3 regions of the Exiguobacterium sp. 17-1 genome follow, and region 2 is predicted to be linked to each of the others. Evidence: riboswitches for the same ligand, from Rfam matches in the RefSeq annotation. Region 2 holds a riboswitch; each other region holds the start of a gene.
The links. Region 2 has a riboswitch for S-adenosylmethionine ahead of MUN34_RS01245 (methionine ABC transporter ATP-binding protein). Riboswitches for the same ligand answer to the same signal wherever they lie in the genome.
Positions count from the first base shown of each region.

Region 1: linked by a shared signal. The riboswitch ahead of MUN34_RS13600 (amino acid permease) and the one ahead of MUN34_RS01245 (methionine ABC transporter ATP-binding protein) in region 2 are both predicted to bind S-adenosylmethionine.
Region 3: linked by a shared signal. The riboswitch ahead of MUN34_RS12760 (Na+/H+ antiporter NhaC family protein) and the one ahead of MUN34_RS01245 (methionine ABC transporter ATP-binding protein) in region 2 are both predicted to bind S-adenosylmethionine.

Region 1 is NZ_JALIGJ010000005.1:183,037-188,777, forward strand. It holds gene MUN34_RS13590 (MarR family winged helix-turn-helix transcriptional regulator) at 1-32, shown strand, start outside; gene mmuM (homocysteine S-methyltransferase) at 335-1,267, opposite strand; gene MUN34_RS13600 (amino acid permease) at 1,242-2,642, opposite strand; SAM riboswitch class I at 2,724-2,825, opposite strand; gene MUN34_RS13605 (polysaccharide pyruvyl transferase family protein) at 2,934-4,352, opposite strand; gene MUN34_RS13610 (ketopantoate reductase family protein) at 4,546-5,457, opposite strand; gene MUN34_RS13615 (GntR family transcriptional regulator) at 5,641-5,741, shown strand, end outside.
Region 2 is NZ_JALIGJ010000001.1:258,852-264,592, reverse strand. It holds gene MUN34_RS01255 (alpha-glucosidase) at 1-79, opposite strand, end outside; gene MUN34_RS01250 (aminotransferase class I/II-fold pyridoxal phosphate-dependent enzyme) at 244-1,431, shown strand; SAM riboswitch class I at 1,494-1,597, shown strand; gene MUN34_RS01245 (methionine ABC transporter ATP-binding protein) at 1,681-2,694, shown strand; gene MUN34_RS01240 (methionine ABC transporter permease) at 2,684-3,349, shown strand; gene MUN34_RS01235 (MetQ/NlpA family ABC transporter substrate-binding protein) at 3,384-4,199, shown strand; gene MUN34_RS01230 (CAP domain-containing protein) at 4,479-5,363, opposite strand; gene MUN34_RS01225 (hypothetical protein) at 5,719-5,741, shown strand, end outside.
Region 3 is NZ_JALIGJ010000005.1:14,482-20,222, forward strand. It holds gene MUN34_RS12750 (alpha/beta hydrolase) at 1-80, opposite strand, end outside; gene MUN34_RS12755 (metal ABC transporter solute-binding protein, Zn/Mn family) at 257-1,210, shown strand; SAM riboswitch class I at 1,279-1,382, shown strand; gene MUN34_RS12760 (Na+/H+ antiporter NhaC family protein) at 1,461-2,768, shown strand; gene MUN34_RS12765 (hypothetical protein) at 2,812-3,012, opposite strand; gene MUN34_RS12770 (aldo/keto reductase) at 3,172-3,984, shown strand; gene MUN34_RS12775 (hypothetical protein) at 4,068-4,529, opposite strand; gene MUN34_RS12780 (alanine/glycine:cation symporter family protein) at 4,647-5,741, opposite strand, start outside.

The DNA.
Region 1 (5,741 bases), on a different contig from region 2:
AACAATTTAACCAAGCATTACGGGAACGGTGAGTTCTTGCAAATACGAACGATCAGTATAACGGCTGATTCAAAAGTTAGTCTCTACAAAGACGAGGGTGGCAGATTACAATTCTGTCACCCTCGTCTCGTTTAAAAGGAACCACCCGTTTCATGCTACTCCTACAGGAAAAAGCGCAAGCCTGCTTGCGCTGTCAGAGACAAACAAGACCAGCTTCCCTGCCTGGATAGGGCAGGAAAGCTGGCTTGTGTCTCGCCTGAGGAAAGTGCGTGAAAGAAAGAGTGGTTCCTTTTTGAGTCAATCCCTTTTGTTCTTCATCAGACATGACTGCCGGTTAAGCAATTGTCACCTTCTGTTGAATCCGCTCAATCTGCTCCGGTGTCGTGCGGCAACATCCACCAATCAACCGGGCACCTGCCGCATACCACTCCGGGGCAATGTCTTCAAACGCCGTGCACACCGCTTCACCGGACCAGGTCTTGCTGACCGGATCATACTGTTCACCGGAATTCGGATAAACGATGATCGGCACATCGGTCAGTTGTTTTAATGTCGTGATGAACTCCGTCGCGATCGATGCCGGAAAACAGTTTGCGCCGATTGCTGCCAGTTGTGGATGCTCCCCTAACGCCTCGATACACTCACTTAACGGCGTTCCTTCACTGATATGTGTTGCGTCACGCAGGGAAAAAGCGAGCCAGGCCGATTGTTCCGGAAATTCTTCGAGCAGTCGGAACAGCACTTTTGCTTCCTGCAAGGACGGAATCGTCTCAAATGCTAACACGTCCGCCCCTGCTTCAATCAACGCTTCAAGCCGTGGACGGTGAAATGCTTCGAGCTGCGCATCGTCGACTCCGTAATGACCGACATACTCAGATCCGTCCGATAAGTAGGCACCATAAGGACCAATCGATCCTGCAATCAGAGCGTGATCCGCTGCCTGTCCGGTTTCCGCACGCGCCTGTTGTGCCAGGTACACCGTTTGTTTGATCAGTTCAACCGCTTCCCCTTCTTTAATTCCCCGACTGCCGAATCCGGTGACACTTGCTTGATAACTCGACGTAATGGCACAATCTGCTCCAATCTTAAAATAATCCGCATGGACCCGGTGAATCTGTTCCGGTTCTTCAAGCAGGACCCGTGCCGACCACAGCGGGTCGTCGAGATTACTCCCGTGACGCTCGAGTTCCGTCGCTAATGCTCCGTCCAATAAAATATAAGGCTGTTTTTTTAATAATTCCTCAACTGGATTGTTGTTCTTTGACATCTTCCACACTCCGTTTCCATGATGTTTTCGTTAGATGATGAATGATGTAACAGACTGCGATAAAAGGAACACCAAAATAAAGGGCGACCCGTTGCGTCGGATCAAAGGCGATGCCGATTAAAGAAGCCAGGCACATCAAAAAAGATAAAATCGGTACAAACGGATACCAGGGCGTCCGGTAGACCAAATCGCTGACATCATGTCCCTCTTGCAGATACCGTTTGCGGAACATGAACTGTGAGGCACTGATGCTCATCCAGACGACGACGACTGCCAGTCCCGAGATCGAGACAAGAGCAATGTAGACGGAACCCGGGGCATAGACACTGGAAAATAAGGCAAGCAGACCACCGATCATACTGAAGAGAACGGCACGTGTCGGGACTCCGCTTGCATTTAATTTAGAAAAGAACGGCGTAATCATCCGTTGATCGGATAAAGACCATAACATCCGTGAAGCGGCATACAGACCGGAGTTCGCTGCCGACAAAATCGCCGTCAGGATGACGAAGTTCATGATGTCGGCTGCAAACGGGAGACCGATCCGTTCGAACACGGCAACGAACGGACTTTCGAGCACTCCTTTTGAGTCGTTTGGTAAAAGAATCGCGAGCACAATGATCGTTCCGACAAAAAATAGCACCAGCCGGAAGACAGTCGTTCGAATGGCCAGCGGCACCGTTCGTTTCGGATCAACGGCTTCACCTGCCGCAATCCCGATCAACTCTGTTCCGGAATAGGCAAAGTTGACCGCGAGCATGGTCATCAAGATGGCGAATGCTCCGTTTGGAAACAGTCCACCCTCCGTCAAAGGAGCAAGCATCGGAGCCTGCGATCCATCGGCAAGCGGTAAAAATCCGACGATCGCCGCTGTCCCCAGGACGATGAACACTAAAATCGTCAGCACCTTGACGGCGGAAAACCAAAATTCGACTTCTGCGAACAACCGAACCGTCAAGACATTGATTCCTAAAATCATAACGACGAATAGCGCGCTGAACAGCCAGACCGGAACGTCCGGGAACCAGCGTTGCATCAACAAGCCGGCTGCCGTGAATTCCGACCCGAGGGCGACCGTCCACGTCAACCAGTAGAGCCATGCCACCGTATAACCGGTTCCGGATCCGATGTACTTCGTCGCATAACTATGAAAGGCGCCAGTTTCCGGCATATGTACTGCTAACTCTCCCAAACACAGCATGACGAGATATACGGCAAGCGCTCCGACCAAGTACGATAAAATCGTTCCGACACGCCCCGCCTGCTCCAGCGTATAACCTGTACTTAAAAATAATCCCGTCCCGATGACACCGCCAAGTGACAGCATGACGATATGCCGGGATTCCATTTTCCGACGAAACGTTCCTTCTTTCATTGCTACTCCACACTCCTCTTTCTCTCATAAAATAAAAAAACGCACCCACATACATGGGTGCGTCGGTCGACAATCAAAAGAAGCTTATCGATCGGGTACGACACCCGCAGGAATTAGCACAGTATCTTTCGACCTGTTGCTGAGGCTTCAAAGGGCCAGTCCCTCCACCTCTCTGGATAAGAATGTAATTTTTCATAACAGTACCAACCCTGTTTTGAATTGTCAACACAATTCAGAATTTATCATGTAAAAAAAACGCCTTACACCAAAATGGTATAAGACGTCCGTGGTTTATTTCTTCGCAAACAAATCAGCTGTCTTCAATGCCATCCGAACCGCTTTCCGGTTCAATGTGCCTTGTTGATGCTTCATTTCTTTTGTTTGACTGTTCAACTTGCCTTGAAGCGATTTGATTTTTTTATCTTTTTCAGCCATTTTTGCTTTATCGCGTTTTTGAGCTGCCACGATTTTTTGCTCTTCTGCTGGGAAGTATGATTCAAAACGTGAAACAGCTTCTTCGATACTAATTCCTGTGATTGGTTTAACGACTGGGAGCAACTCTGCTTTTGCCATTTCACGGTCAAACGGAACGTTCTCAGGGTAGTTCGTTTCTTTATAAATGTGCTCTAAATCATTTGTGTTCAAGAAATCAACGAAGTTATCGAAGTTACGTGCTTGAACACGTGTTGGACTCTGGAAGTCAGCCGACTCAATTACATCTGACAAACGTGTGCTGTCTGTGATGTCATTTGCCCAGATGTGTGTCAATTGGTGATAATCCGTTAATTCACGCATCCGTGCATCTTTCGGAATCAGGATACTTGGTGTTCCGGCAAGTGTTGCCGTAATGTTACCGTGAAGACGTGCTCCGAAGCTGAAGTCAGCTTCTTTTAAAAAGTCGATCCATGTCTGTGCATTCAAGAAGAAGCGGACACGGTCGTTCATGTAAGTCGGATCCGACATTTTGACCGGATAGTTCGTGACAGATAAGTCAGCAATCGGATGTGTGCCTGTGTACGTCAAACGTAACTCTTTCATCCATTGCGGGATGAAGTAATGGTTCGGGTACTCTTCCATTCCGCGTGTGATGAAGTTAAGGACGTTTTGTGGTGCGAGACGTGACGAGTTGACACCGATCATCGAATCTTTTGTGATGTTCGTTTCACGAATTTTCAAGTCACGACCAAATGCATACATCGACGGGCAACCGATGACTTTGTGATCGATTCCTTCGCGGAAACCAAGACGCGTCAAGTATTTTGATGTGATTTCGCCGCGAAGTCCAAGCATGCTTGAGCGCTCTAGGACTGCGCTGACAAACGCTTTAACATCTTCATCGAATGAGAAACCGTCGTTTAAATTCGCCTCAAACGGTGCGCGTAAACCGACGCCGATGACGACGACCGGAATCTTTAATTTTTTAATCAATTTTGTATATTTACGAAGTGTCGGAACGAATTCTTTACGGAATGCGTCAGCGAGTGGGATGACATATAGATCGAAGTTCGCGTTGATCTCATCTGCACGCTCTTCTTCATAGTAGTAGTAATCTGGTGTAATCGTCGTGCCCTCTGTCATCAAGGTGCGGAAAATACTGTATTGATAAATCAGGTTTCCGACGTTCCCTCCGATTGAGTTATGCTTCATCAAATATTCTGCGTCGAACTGTTCAAACGGTGTCATACCCGCACGGATAATAATACGTTTCATGTAAAATAATTCCCCTCTCGCTTCTGTTTTCATTTTAAAAAATATAAAATATATTTTGGTTTTTAACCATCTTGTCTTTTCAAGAATAGTTGAATGCAATTCAGCAAGTCAACGAATAGCTGAAAATTACACATTATTGCGGATTATAAAAAACTAAATACAGCCTGATAAATATTCCCTATATAGAAACTAGTTAAACGTCTTTTCTAGATAAACGATAAATTTCGAGATTCGCATAAATTGCCGGTAACAACACCTGCGTCGGCCCGTCTTTCGAAAGAAGTGTTCCGAATAGATGGGCCGACTCGACTTCGCTGCCTTTCTCCATATCACGTTGTAAGGAGGATTTCATCGTTTCAGCCATTTGTGCGATCTGTTGCTGTTGTACCTGCTCAATCTCATCACTGAATACGGCGCCTTGCCGTTCCATTGCTTCTTTGGCTTCCGTTGCCAGGCGGCGAATCATCGTCATCCCTTCCTCCCGCGAACGAATTGGACCAATTGCTGAGCGGAAGAGCGATGTCACACCGGAAAACGTCGTGATGAACAGATACTTATTCCACATATCGCGGGTGATTGTATCTGAATAGTTGATTGGAGCTGCTGTTCCGGTCAAATGCTGTTTCAATTCTTCCAAGCGGTCTGTGCATGTTCCCGGCAATGGACCAAATAACAGATGGTGTGACGGACTTGTCTGAAGGATATGCCCTTGTGCATCAAGTGTCGATTCAATAAAGCAGAGTCCGCCCAGCACACGCTGTTCTCCGAACCGGTCCACTAACTGTTTCAGATGTGACATGCCATTTAAAAGCGGCAGGATATATGTATGTTCCGAAACAAAAGGTTCGATATCTTGCAACACCTGTTCCAGGTGATAGGCTTTCGTCGACAAGATGATGACGTCGAACGTTTCATCCGCCCCTGCTTCAATTAAGCGCGGCGTAAAATCGATATCACCATGCAGACTGTTAATTACGAGTCCGGATGTTTTCAGCTCCCGCAATCTTCGTTCCCGGACTAAAAATGTGACGTCTTCCCCTTTTTCTGCCAGGCGTCCCCCAAAATATCCACCAACTGCACCGGCACCAACCACTAAAATCTTCATTTCATCCCCTCCATCTGACTGATTCATTCATCTCTTTTACATGCTTTCGTTCTTTAGCCTATCACATCAGAAAGCTGTGATTCAGGAAAGATGACAATTTAATTAAAGCGCTTGCATTTTGTTTTCCGTCGTTTATACTACTTGTATACAAGTATACTTATCTAACAAAGAGGGTGTTTTTTTATGTCTGATCTTTTATACCCGATTAAATGGTTATCAAAAGCATCCGCCGGTGATCGTGTCGCCCATGAACTGCGCATGCGGATCATTTCCGGCAAGATCGA
Region 2 (5,741 bases):
TCCCATCTCCGTCCGAGTCCTTAAAACTGCGCCAATATACTTGATAGACAACAGCTTCTTTCCACCAGGTCCGATTCATCCCCATCATCTCCTTTATGATTCAATCGTATTCTAATTCAGTGTATCAAAAACATGAAAGACTTCGGTTCTTTTTACCAATTATCAGCAATTATTAAAAAACCCTTTTCTTTTTTCTGAAAATTCGTTATCCTTGACGACAATACCCAACAAGGAGGAAAACAGATGAAACATTTTGCCCCATCGATTGCGATTGATCGGTTACCTGCTCCGGTCTTCGCCGAGCTTGCTCAGCGGATCGGTGCCGTCAAAGCCGCCGGCCACGATGTCATCACGCTTGGTCAAGGAACGCCGGACCAAACCACGCCCGTACATATTTTGGACGCATTAAAAGAGGCCATCAATGACACCTCCAATCTGCAGTACCCTCCGTTTCGCGGTCATGATTTCCTCAAACAGGCCGTAGCCGATTTTTATCAGACGGAGTTCGGCGTGACGATTGATCCCGCTTCTGAGGTCGCCATTCTGCTCGGCAGTAAAGCCGGTATCGTCGCCTTACCGCAAACGATCGTCAATCCCGGTGAAGGTGTCATCGTTCCGGATCCCGGCTATCCGGATTACTTATCCGGTGCAGCACTTGCCGGTGCTTACCCGATCACGTTACCGCTCCTTGCGGAAAATGCTTTTTTACCTGACTACACGTTACTCGATACGACGGATGTCGAACGGGCCCGGATGCTGTTCCTCAACTACCCGAGCAATCCGACCGGCGCGACGGCGACGGCGGAAGCCTTTGAGCAGACCGTTGCCTTCGCTGACGCAAACGATATTTGTGTCGTCCATGATTTGGCGTACGGCGGCATCAGCTTTGACGGTCCGACTAGAAGTTTCCTCCAGACAGAAGGGGCGAAAGACGTCGGAATTGAACTGTTTTCGTTATCGAAACGCTTTAACATGTCCGGTTTCCGGATTGCCTTTGCGATTGGTAATCCGTCCGTCATCTCAAGTATCGAGACGTACCAGGAACATTTATACGTCAGTGCCTTCACACCAATCCAGCACGCAGCGACCGTTGCTCTCTCCAGTGATCAAACATGCGTCCGTGAACTCAGTGCTCTGTACGAAGCCCGTCGTGATGCCTTGTTCGGTAAGTTACAGGAGATTGGTTGGGAAGGACCGGTTCCGGGTGGTTCATTCTTCGTCTGGTTACCCGTCCCGTCCGGTTTTACCTCACAAAGCTTTACCGACCACCTGCTCGATAAAGCACACGTTGCTGTTACGCCCGGACATTTCTTCGGCGAATATGGCGAAGGTTATGTCCGGATCAGCCTGATTGCCGATGCCGAACGATTGGTCGAAGCTGCTGAACGAATCGGTCAATTGAATTTGTTTCGCCAGACCGTTGCGGAATAATTCTGAAAAAACGTTTGACAAATGGGAATGATTTCCGTTACAGTAAGTCCCAACAGCATAATTACTTATCGAGAGCGACCGAGGGATTAGGCCCAACGACGTCCGGCAACCACCTTTAAGGAACGGTGCCACATCCTACAGAATGTTTCATTCTGAGAGATAAGTTACGAAATCTTACACTTCGTCGCTTTTTTCTGGTTGCTCTTAACTGGAAAAAGGCGATTTTTTTGTATAGGGAGGAAACGACAGATGATTGAATTTAAAGGCATCACCAAACGGTTCGTTCGTGACCGGACACCGATTTTCGCATTACGCGATGTCAACTTAACGATTCAGCAAGGTGAAATCTTTGGCATCATCGGTGAGTCTGGTGCCGGAAAAAGTACATTACTCCGGTTGATTAATGGACTGGAGACGCCGACACAAGGAACGGTAAAAGTATCGGGCATCAAACTGTCCGACCTCTCAAAAGGCAGCTTACGCGAACTACGACTGAATATCGGGATGATCTTTCAACATTTCCAATTGATTCAATCGCGGAACGTTTCCGACAACATTGCGTTCGCCTTAAAAGCAGCCGGCGTTAAACGCAGTGATTTCCCAAGCCGGATCAAAGAACTCGTCGCCCTGGTCGGACTTGAAGGATTTGAGACGAATTTTCCGAGCCAGCTCAGCGGTGGTCAAAAGCAACGGGTCGGGATTGCCCGCGCCCTTGCCAATAATCCGAGTGTCCTGTTGTGTGATGAAGCAACGTCAGCTCTTGATCCGGTCACGACACTGCAAATCCTGGAACTGCTGAAAGACTTGAATGAACGACTCGGCCTGACAATCATCCTCATCACCCACGAGATTGATGTCGTCAAACAAATCTGCCACCGCGTTGCCGTCATGGCGCAAGGCGAAGTCGTCGAAGTCGCAAGTACATACGACTTATTCAGTCAGCCGACCCATGATGTCACGAAACATTATGTCGATACGGCACTTCAAATTGAATTACCGGAACGCATCTTACGGACGACACCCGGTAAAATCATTCGCCTGCAATTCACGGGTGAGAAGACCGGCGAAAGTACGTTATCGGAAGCAATCAAACAGTTTGATATCTCTGTCAGCATTCTCCACGGCAAGGTCGATTATATCCAAAACGTCGCCTTCGGAGTCCTGATCGTCAGCTTGACTGGTCCGACGCTTCACGTGAATAAGGCCCTGACATGGCTTGAAGAACAACTCCACACACTTGAGGTGATCCAGGATGTGGCTTGAACGAATCGAAACCATGTTACCGGATCTTACAAAAGCTTTAGCCGAGACGGCCCTGATGGTCGGGATTTCACTGGGCTTTGCCCTCGTCATCGGCATCCCGCTCGGAATTTTACTTTTCATCACGGACCGGGGACTGTTTTTCCAAAACGTCGCCGTTCGCAGCATCTTGGACTTTTTCGTTAATATCGTTCGTTCGTTACCGTTCATCATCTTGCTCGTCGCGCTGATTCCACTGACGCAATTGTTGCTCGACAATACGATTGGTCCGACAGCCGCTTCTGTCAGCTTAAGTGTTGCCGCCATTCCGTTCCTCGCCCGACTCGTCGAGACATCACTCCGTGAGATTCCACCGGGCTTGATCGAAGCTGCTGAGGCATGCGGCGCAACACCGTTTCGTATCATCATCAGCGCCCTGTTACCGGAAGCCCTTCCCGGAATCATCCAAGCGGTGACGTTGACGACAATCAGCCTGATCGGCTTTTCTGCCATGGCCGGCATCGTCGGCGGCGGCGGTGTCGGCGACCTCGCCATCCGCTTCGGTTATTACCGGTACGATAACGTCGTCATGATCGTGACGATCATCGTACTCGTCGTCATCGTCCAAAGTATTCAAGGACTCGGCAATCAACTTGCCCGCCGTGCTGATAAACGTTAACTACAAATAGAAAACCTTAAGGGAGAGAATGAAAATGAAAAAACGTTATGCCTTTTTAGCAACAGGATTACTGGGAGCCGGGATTCTTGCCGGCTGTGGCGACAGCAGTGCGAAAGAAGAAACCAAGTCGATTAAGATCGGTGCGACGAGCGGTCCTTACAGTGACATGGTCAAAGAAGCGATTCAGCCTGGTCTTGAAAAGAAAGGCTATAAAGTCGAAATCGTTGAATTCAGCGATTACATCCAGCCGAACATCGCGCTCGGCAGCGGCGACATCGACGCGAACTTGTTCCAACATTCGATCTATCTGAAGACGTTCGCGAAGGAAAAGAATCTCGATCTTAAAGGGCTGATCACTGTTCCGACGGCACCGATGGGCTTATACAGTAAATCCTATAAGTCGCTTGATGACGTCAAGACAGGCGCGGAAGTCGCAACACCAAACGATCCGACCAACCAAGCCCGCGCGTTAAACTTACTCGCTGAACAAGGCTGGATTGAGTTGAAGCCGGATGCTGATCCATTGACGGTTTCTGAAAAAGACATCGTCAAGAATCCGAAGAAACTCGTCATCAAACCACTTGAGGCAGCACAGTTGCCACGTGCCATCGAGAGTGTTGATATTTCTGCTGTTCCTGGAAACTTTGCCCTTGCTGCGAAATTTGATTTACTCGATGCGCTGGCACTCGAAAAAATGGATGAGCAGTACCGTAACTTAGTTGCTGTCAAAACAGCAGATGAAAAGAAACAGCTCGCGAAAGACTTGACGGCTGTCGTGGAGTCAGAGGACTTTAACACTGTCATCGAAAAGTCCTTTAAAGGCTTCAGTAAACCCGAGTGGGCAAACTGATGTAATTCTTTTTGTCGATTAGCTCGTCTAAAGATGATATAAAACCCCTGAAACAGCTGCCTCCCCTTACAAACGGAGGTGGAACGGTTTCAGGGGTTTTCCATTAAATAGGGACTCCTGGAGAAGACAGGGCTTCGTCAATCAAAAGCCCGCTCTCATTTTTCAAGATAGAATTCAAATTTAGATAGCGCGTCATCCATCTACAGATTGATCCACACAAAAGAACCTCAATCCTGCTTTCGCAAAATTGAGGCTAAGTGCACTGTTTGGTTTTAACTTTCACTTCAACGGTGTCCGGAAATTAATCGTAAAGTACGGTGAATTGTCCCGGAACGCCACACCGGTATCTGCCTGTTTGAAGTCCTTGTTCATGATGTTATCACGGTGTCCTTTTGAGTTCATCAATCCCCAATGTGCTGCAAAGACATTCGGATAGCCCATCGACAGATTTTCTCCGGCTGCCGAAAAGCGAATTCCTTTTTTCTTCATCCGATCAAACGGATCACGTCCTTCTGGATCGGTATGAGAGAAGAAATTATTCTTCGCCATGTTCTCACTGTGTGCCCGTGTGACAGGTTTCAGCGCATTGTACGGAGTGAGTGCTCCGAGCTTATAATCGGCCCGGTCCCAGTTCATCAGACGCAACATCAACTTCTCATCCGTTGTCCGTAACTCACTTGAAGCCTTACCATAAAATCCACTTTTTTTCGCTTCGATTTCTTTCGGTATCGCAAGTGTCGCTTTGACTTTGTTACCGTCGTGCTGGTCAAAGAAATATGTCACATACCGGTCATTTTTTTCATAGACCGCGGCATGATCAAGGTTCAACAAATAGTTCGTATTGCCTTTCCGGTACGATTTGACGGCTTTCCAGCCTTTTTTCGCAAGGGTCGTTTCCGTGTCTTTGTTTAAAACGGCCCCTTGCGTCGTTACGCCGTTTTTCGAACGGTACTTCCCATAATCCTTGCCGTCTTTCGTCAATGCCACGAACTCTTCCGTTGCCGTCCGCCTGACTTCCCAGTCATAACCCGGGTATTCACTTGTATATCGATCAATCAGCGTTCCTCCACTTTTCGGATAATCCGCTTCTGCTTGTTCCATCGGGATGTTCTCATAACTAAAGAAAGCAACAGCTGCTATTCCAAGTACTAACCACTTTTTCATCCGTTTGCCTCCTCGCTTCTTCCATTGACTTCATTTTAAAAGAAACCCGTCCGTTCGAACAGCCTAAGCTATCGTTTCAAGTGAAATCACATGATTCAGCAACCCGCTTCACACTTTTGACACATCTCAGATTTTGCGTGTAAAGGAGGTCTGACGTCTTTATTCATCGCATTCTCACACTATTATCATACATAAAATAAACTATTCTTTCCCTGTTGTTAAAATGTGTGAACATTCTTTTATTTTTATTCCCTTTAAATGTTGTTGCCGTTCCTGAAAACCCTCGCTATCATTAGAACTCGTAAGGAAAAAATAAGGAAATTCTATATAATATCTACTTCCAAAGGAGTATGCCATGATTCTACTTTATTTTATCTA
Region 3 (5,741 bases), on a different contig from region 2:
TTGTTCCAGATACTCGCCCCGGCAGCAGCCGTCGTCAAGATCGCCGCTCCTCCCATCAGCCAAGCAGTTTCCCGTTTCACCTCATCACCTCCAAAGCTTACTCTTGATTTCTGATCTTATTAGTCTTCTACCCGATTTATTTAGAAGCCGAACGTCTTCCCCGACTGGTACTTGACGCTTCGTTTTGGATTCGTTATAGTGAAAAGGTTCAAATCGGAATAATTACGTTTTAATATTTTTTGGAGGTTTTATTCATATGAAAAAATTAATTTCTGCTTTCACGGTTGCCTTTGCCAGTGCTGCTGTCCTTGCCGCCTGCGGTTCTTCCGAATCCGATCAAGGTGCGACCAATCAAAAGCTTCGCGTCTATACATCGACGTTCGCTACTGCGGCCATCGCCAAGGAAATTGGCGGAACGGACATCGACGTCCAGATGATCGTACCTCCAGGGGCAGATCCGCATTCGTACGAACCGACGTCTAAACAACTGACGGAAATCGCACAAGGTGATCTGTTCCTCTTAACCGGGACGACGCTTGAGCCGTACTCGAAAAAAATCAAAGCCAGTCTTAAAGGCAACGATGTCCGCTTCGTCGAGACCAGCAAAGGAATCGAACTGCTGGAAGCGAATGCCACGCTTCATGAGCATGAAGGACATACCGGCGAACATGCGGAAGAAGGACATGATCACGGCAAATTTGACCCGCATGTCTGGCTCGATCCGAACAATGCCAAAGTGATGGCGCAATCGATTACGACGGCGCTCGCTAAAGAGGTACCTGATAAAAAAGCAGCGTTCGAGAAAAATCTCACCGCCTTCAATACCCAGGCAGATGATCTTGATCAAAACCTGCAACAGGCCGTTAATAAGGGATCGAAAAAAGAATTACTCGTCACACATGCGGCTTACGGATATTTAGCAGAACGCTACGGTTTCTCGCAATTACCGATTGCCGGTATCTCACCGTCGGACGAGCCTTCGCAAAAGCAACTGGCGGCGATCGTCAAGGAAGCTAAGTTACACGACTTGAAGTATATCGCTTTCGAAGAAACGGTTTCTCCGAAAGTCGCCCGTGTCATCCAACAGGAAATCGGAGCGGAAGCGATTACGATTCACAACCTCGAGTCCGTCACGAAAGAGCAGCAAAAGACTTCCTATTTTGACTTGATGAATGAAAATGTAGCGACACTCAAACAAGCACTGCAGTGAAGTAGTGTTGACATGCATTAAAAGATACGTTACGGTAGAAAACGTATTTCAGACAATTAAATGACTTCTTTTTATCGCGAGAGACGGAGGGACTGGCCCGATGATGTTTCGGCAGCGGACGATTAAATCGTACTGTGCCAAATCCAGCAAGCTGAGGCTTGAGAGATAAGAAGAGCGTCTTTTTCAGTAAAGACCTCCTTCTTTCTTGCGAAGGAGTCTTTTTTTGTACACGTAGAAAAGGAGTGATTTTATGAACGAGACGATTACACCGAACAAATGGGCACTTCTACCGTTGCTTGTCTTTTTAGTTCTTTTTATCGGTGCCGGAATTTTTTACAATGATTTTTACAAATTCCCGATTCTGATTGCTGCTTTGATTGCCTTGATTTTTGCGGCGGTCACAACAAAGGGCAGCATCAATCAAACCGTGGAACGGATTGCGACGGGGGCCGGAAATCCGGACATCATGATTATGGTCTTTATCTTCCTACTCGCCGGTGCCTTTTCTGGAACGGCAGATGCAATCGGCGCAATTGAAGCGACCGTCAATGCATCATTAACATTTTTACCCCCGTCCCTCTTGATGAGCGGACTGTTCATCATCGCCGCCTTCATCTCGATGGCGATGGGTACTTCCACCGGTACAATCGCAGCACTTGCACCGATTGCTCTCGGAATCCATGAAGCAACCGGTGTCAATGTCGCAATTGCCGCAGCAGCTGTCGTCGGTGGTGCAATGTTCGGCGATAACTTGTCGTTCATTTCCGATACAACGATTGCAGCGGTACGGACGCAAAAAACCAACATGCGCGATAAATTCCGAACCAACTTCATGATCGTCTTGCCGGCAGCAATCCTGACGGTCATCATCTTGGCTTTCGTCTCAGGTACAGGAGACGTCGTCGAAGCAAAAGCGTTTGAGTTTTATAAATTGATTCCGTATCTGTCTGTCATCGTCCTCGCCTTGTTTGGTGTCAACGTCATCCTCGTCTTAGTCGGCGGAACCGTTTTGACGGGAATCATCGGTATGATTGACGGAAGCTTCGGCTTAAGCGGCTTCGTCCTGTCGATGTCTGAAGGATTGATGGGGATGGCAGAAATTTCGATTTTGACGTTATTAATGGGCGGACTCGTCAGCCTAATCACCTTTAACGGCGGGATTGCTTACCTGAAAGAAACGCTGACGCGGAAAATCTCACAACGCCGCGGTGCGGAATTCAGTATGGCGGCACTCGTCAGTGCAACGAATCTCGCGACAGCGAACAATACGATTTCGATTCTTGTCGCCGGACCACTCGCTGCGGAAATCGCCGATACGTATGATATTGATCGGAAGAAATCCGCCAGTATTCTCGACATCTTCTCGTGCGGTATCCAAGGAATTATCCCTTACGGAGCCCAGTTGCTGATTGCAGCGGAATTAACGAAAACGGCTTCCCCGGAACTGATTCCCTATCTGTTTTATCCGTTCCTGCTTTTCGTTTGCGGATCTCTTGCCATCGTCTTCGGCTTCCCGCGTCGAAAAACAGCTGATGTGCGTAAAAAAAATGTTTCGTAAAAAATACAAGACCCGTCGCTTTTGCGACGGGTCTTGTATTGACTTATTTTTTCTGGTCTTGGCGGTTGAGAATGAAATACGCAATCGCCGGAAGCGGGAACTGAATTAGTCCAGCGCCTCCCCAAACCCACGGATTACGCCCAGTCTTCCGGGCACCGAGGAACAAGAATGTCGCTTGCGCCCCCAACAGTGCCGCGATACCGGCCCATACACCTTTTGGTACGTTTTTAACAGCTCGTTTCATACAAAATACACCTCTTTCCCTCTAGGGATTTACCCTCCTCTTTTCGCTTTCTAACCGGCTTTTTCCTCCCTTGAGCGTTGAAACGGACGTTCTTGCTTGTTCATGCTAAACTAAACGAGCAATTCCATATTCTCGTTTCATTAAAGGAGGAGTATACACATGCAATACGCAAAACTTTCAAATGGTGTCACAATTCCACAAATCGGATTCGGTGTCTGGCAAGTCGATGAAGAGACGGAAGCACCGGCTGCCGTCGCAGAAGCCATTCGTGTCGGTTACCGTCATATTGATACGGCTGCCGTTTACAAAAACGAACGTGGTGTTGCCAAAGGAATTAAAGAAAGCGGCGTGAACCGTGAAGATCTCTTCTTAACGTCTAAAGTATGGAACGATGATATTCGTGCCGGACGAACTAAAGAAGCCTTCGCAGAGTCACTGGAACGTCTTGAGACCGACTACCTTGATCTCTATCTGATCCACTGGCCGGTTGAAGGATATATCGAAGCCTGGAAAGCCATGGTTGAGCTTTACGAAGCCGGAAAGATTAAAGCAATCGGTGTATCGAACTTTAAAGAACATCACCTTGATACACTTGCTGAAGAAGGATTAATGACACCTATGATCAATCAGGTCGAACTTCATCCGCAACTTCCGCAACATGAACTGCATGAATACTTGCAGGACAACGGTATTCAAGTTGAAGCGTGGAGCCCACTCATGCAAGGAAAATTCCTCGAAATCAACGACTTCAAGGAAATTGCCGAAAAACACGGTAAGTCCCCTTCACAAGTCGTCTTACGCTGGCACCTGGATAACGGCATCGTTGCCCTTCCGAAATCGGTCACACCTGAACGGATTGCGGAAAACTTTGACGTCTTTGATTTCCAACTCGATGCCGATGATCTCGAAAAGATTGATCGTTTGGCAACGGACGTTCGTCTTGGACCAGATCCAGACGAAATCGACTTTTAAGCATCGACTTTACACATACAGGAAAGAGAGGCGGATGTCACATCCCCCTCTCTTTTTCTATATGGAGTTGTACAAGGAAATCCTTATACATAATAGACGAGAATCGTATCCTGCGCTTCTTCCGCCTGGTGAAAATAGGTGCGTAGATTCCCGAATTGTTCCCAAACCTCATCGAATTCACCTTGCCGGCCGGCTTCCTGATAAATGACTTCAAGCGCTTGTCGATCAAAGTTCCGCATGACCTCCGACGAAATGATGAGAAGCGGTAAGGGAAGGATACCGACGATCGCTGCATGCTCTTCATTGACAATCAGCTCTTCACCGACGATTGCCCGTCCCAGATTGTAATGGGTCTCCTGATCAATGAAGATATCGATTTGACTCATTAATTGATAAAGTGATGTCGTCTCCTCGAGTGCAAATAACTGTTCATGATCAGGTTGTGTTTCATGGATGAATAAAATCCAGTCCATGATGATATGTGGATCATCGCCAAACGAATCCCAAACGGCATCCGCGACTCGAACATAATGTACGTTCTCCATCCTCCCCCTCCTTTCCGACCGTTTTTTTTAGTATTCCCATTTTTGTACCGCTTTAGTAACGATTATCAAAATCTCTCCAGACAAAAAAAGGACCAGATGACTCTGATCCTTCTCGCGTTAAATCGCCTTTTCTTTTTGATCTTCATCCTGCCACGCTTCAAGCGATTCTTTTCCCGGAAGATTCGGAATCGAATCTTTATGGAAACGGGGTTCGTGACCGTCTTTACGTTGTACTAAATAATCATCAAGTGCCAGCTTCGCAACTTTCGATAATCGGAAAATCGCATACAAATTGACGATTGCCATCAAGCCCATGAAGATATCCGCGAGCGCCCAAACAAGTCCAGCCGTTTGAACGAGCGAACCAAACACAACCATGCCAAGGACAATGATACGATACACCATCATGATTTTTTTATTATCGTTGATGAAACTGATATTGGATTCACCGTAATAATAATTTCCGACAATCGAACTGAAGGCAAACAAGAAAATCGCGAGCGCCATAAATGCAGTGGCCAACGGACCGACCTGAGAAGCAAGTGCCCCTTGCGCCAAATCGATTCCGGCGACAGGTACTCCACTCGCATCCTTGGTCGCAACACCACTGACTAACACAATCATCGCTGTCGAAGAACAGACGAGCAGTGTATCGACAAAAACCGCAAACGATTGAATCAAACCTTGTTTGACGGGATGGGAAACTTCTGCCGTTGCAGCAGCATTCGGTGCTGAACCCATACCGGCTTCATTCGAGAAGAGACCACGACGGATGCCGTTTAAGACCGCTGCCCCGATTGCTCCACCGGCAAGTGTTTTAAATTCGAGTAATCCTTCTTGGAAAATCAGACCGAAGACGTTCGGTAACGCTTCTAGATTCGTCACCATGATGTAGAGGGCAATCAAGATGTATCCTCCTGCCATGATCGGGACGAGGAAAGCTGATACGGTCGCAATGCTTCGGACACCGCCGAAGATGACGAGTGCCGTCAACAGGACAAGTCCAACCGTAATCCATGTTTTATCCACTCCGTACTGACTTTGAAGCGATAATGAAATCGTATTTGACTGGACTGAGTTAAAGACGAAGCCAAACGAAATCGTAATCAAGATACTGAACACGACTCCGAGCCAGCGCTGTCCGAGCGCTTTTTCCATGTAATACGCCGGACCACCCCGCCATGCTTTTTCATCACGCACTTTATAAATCTG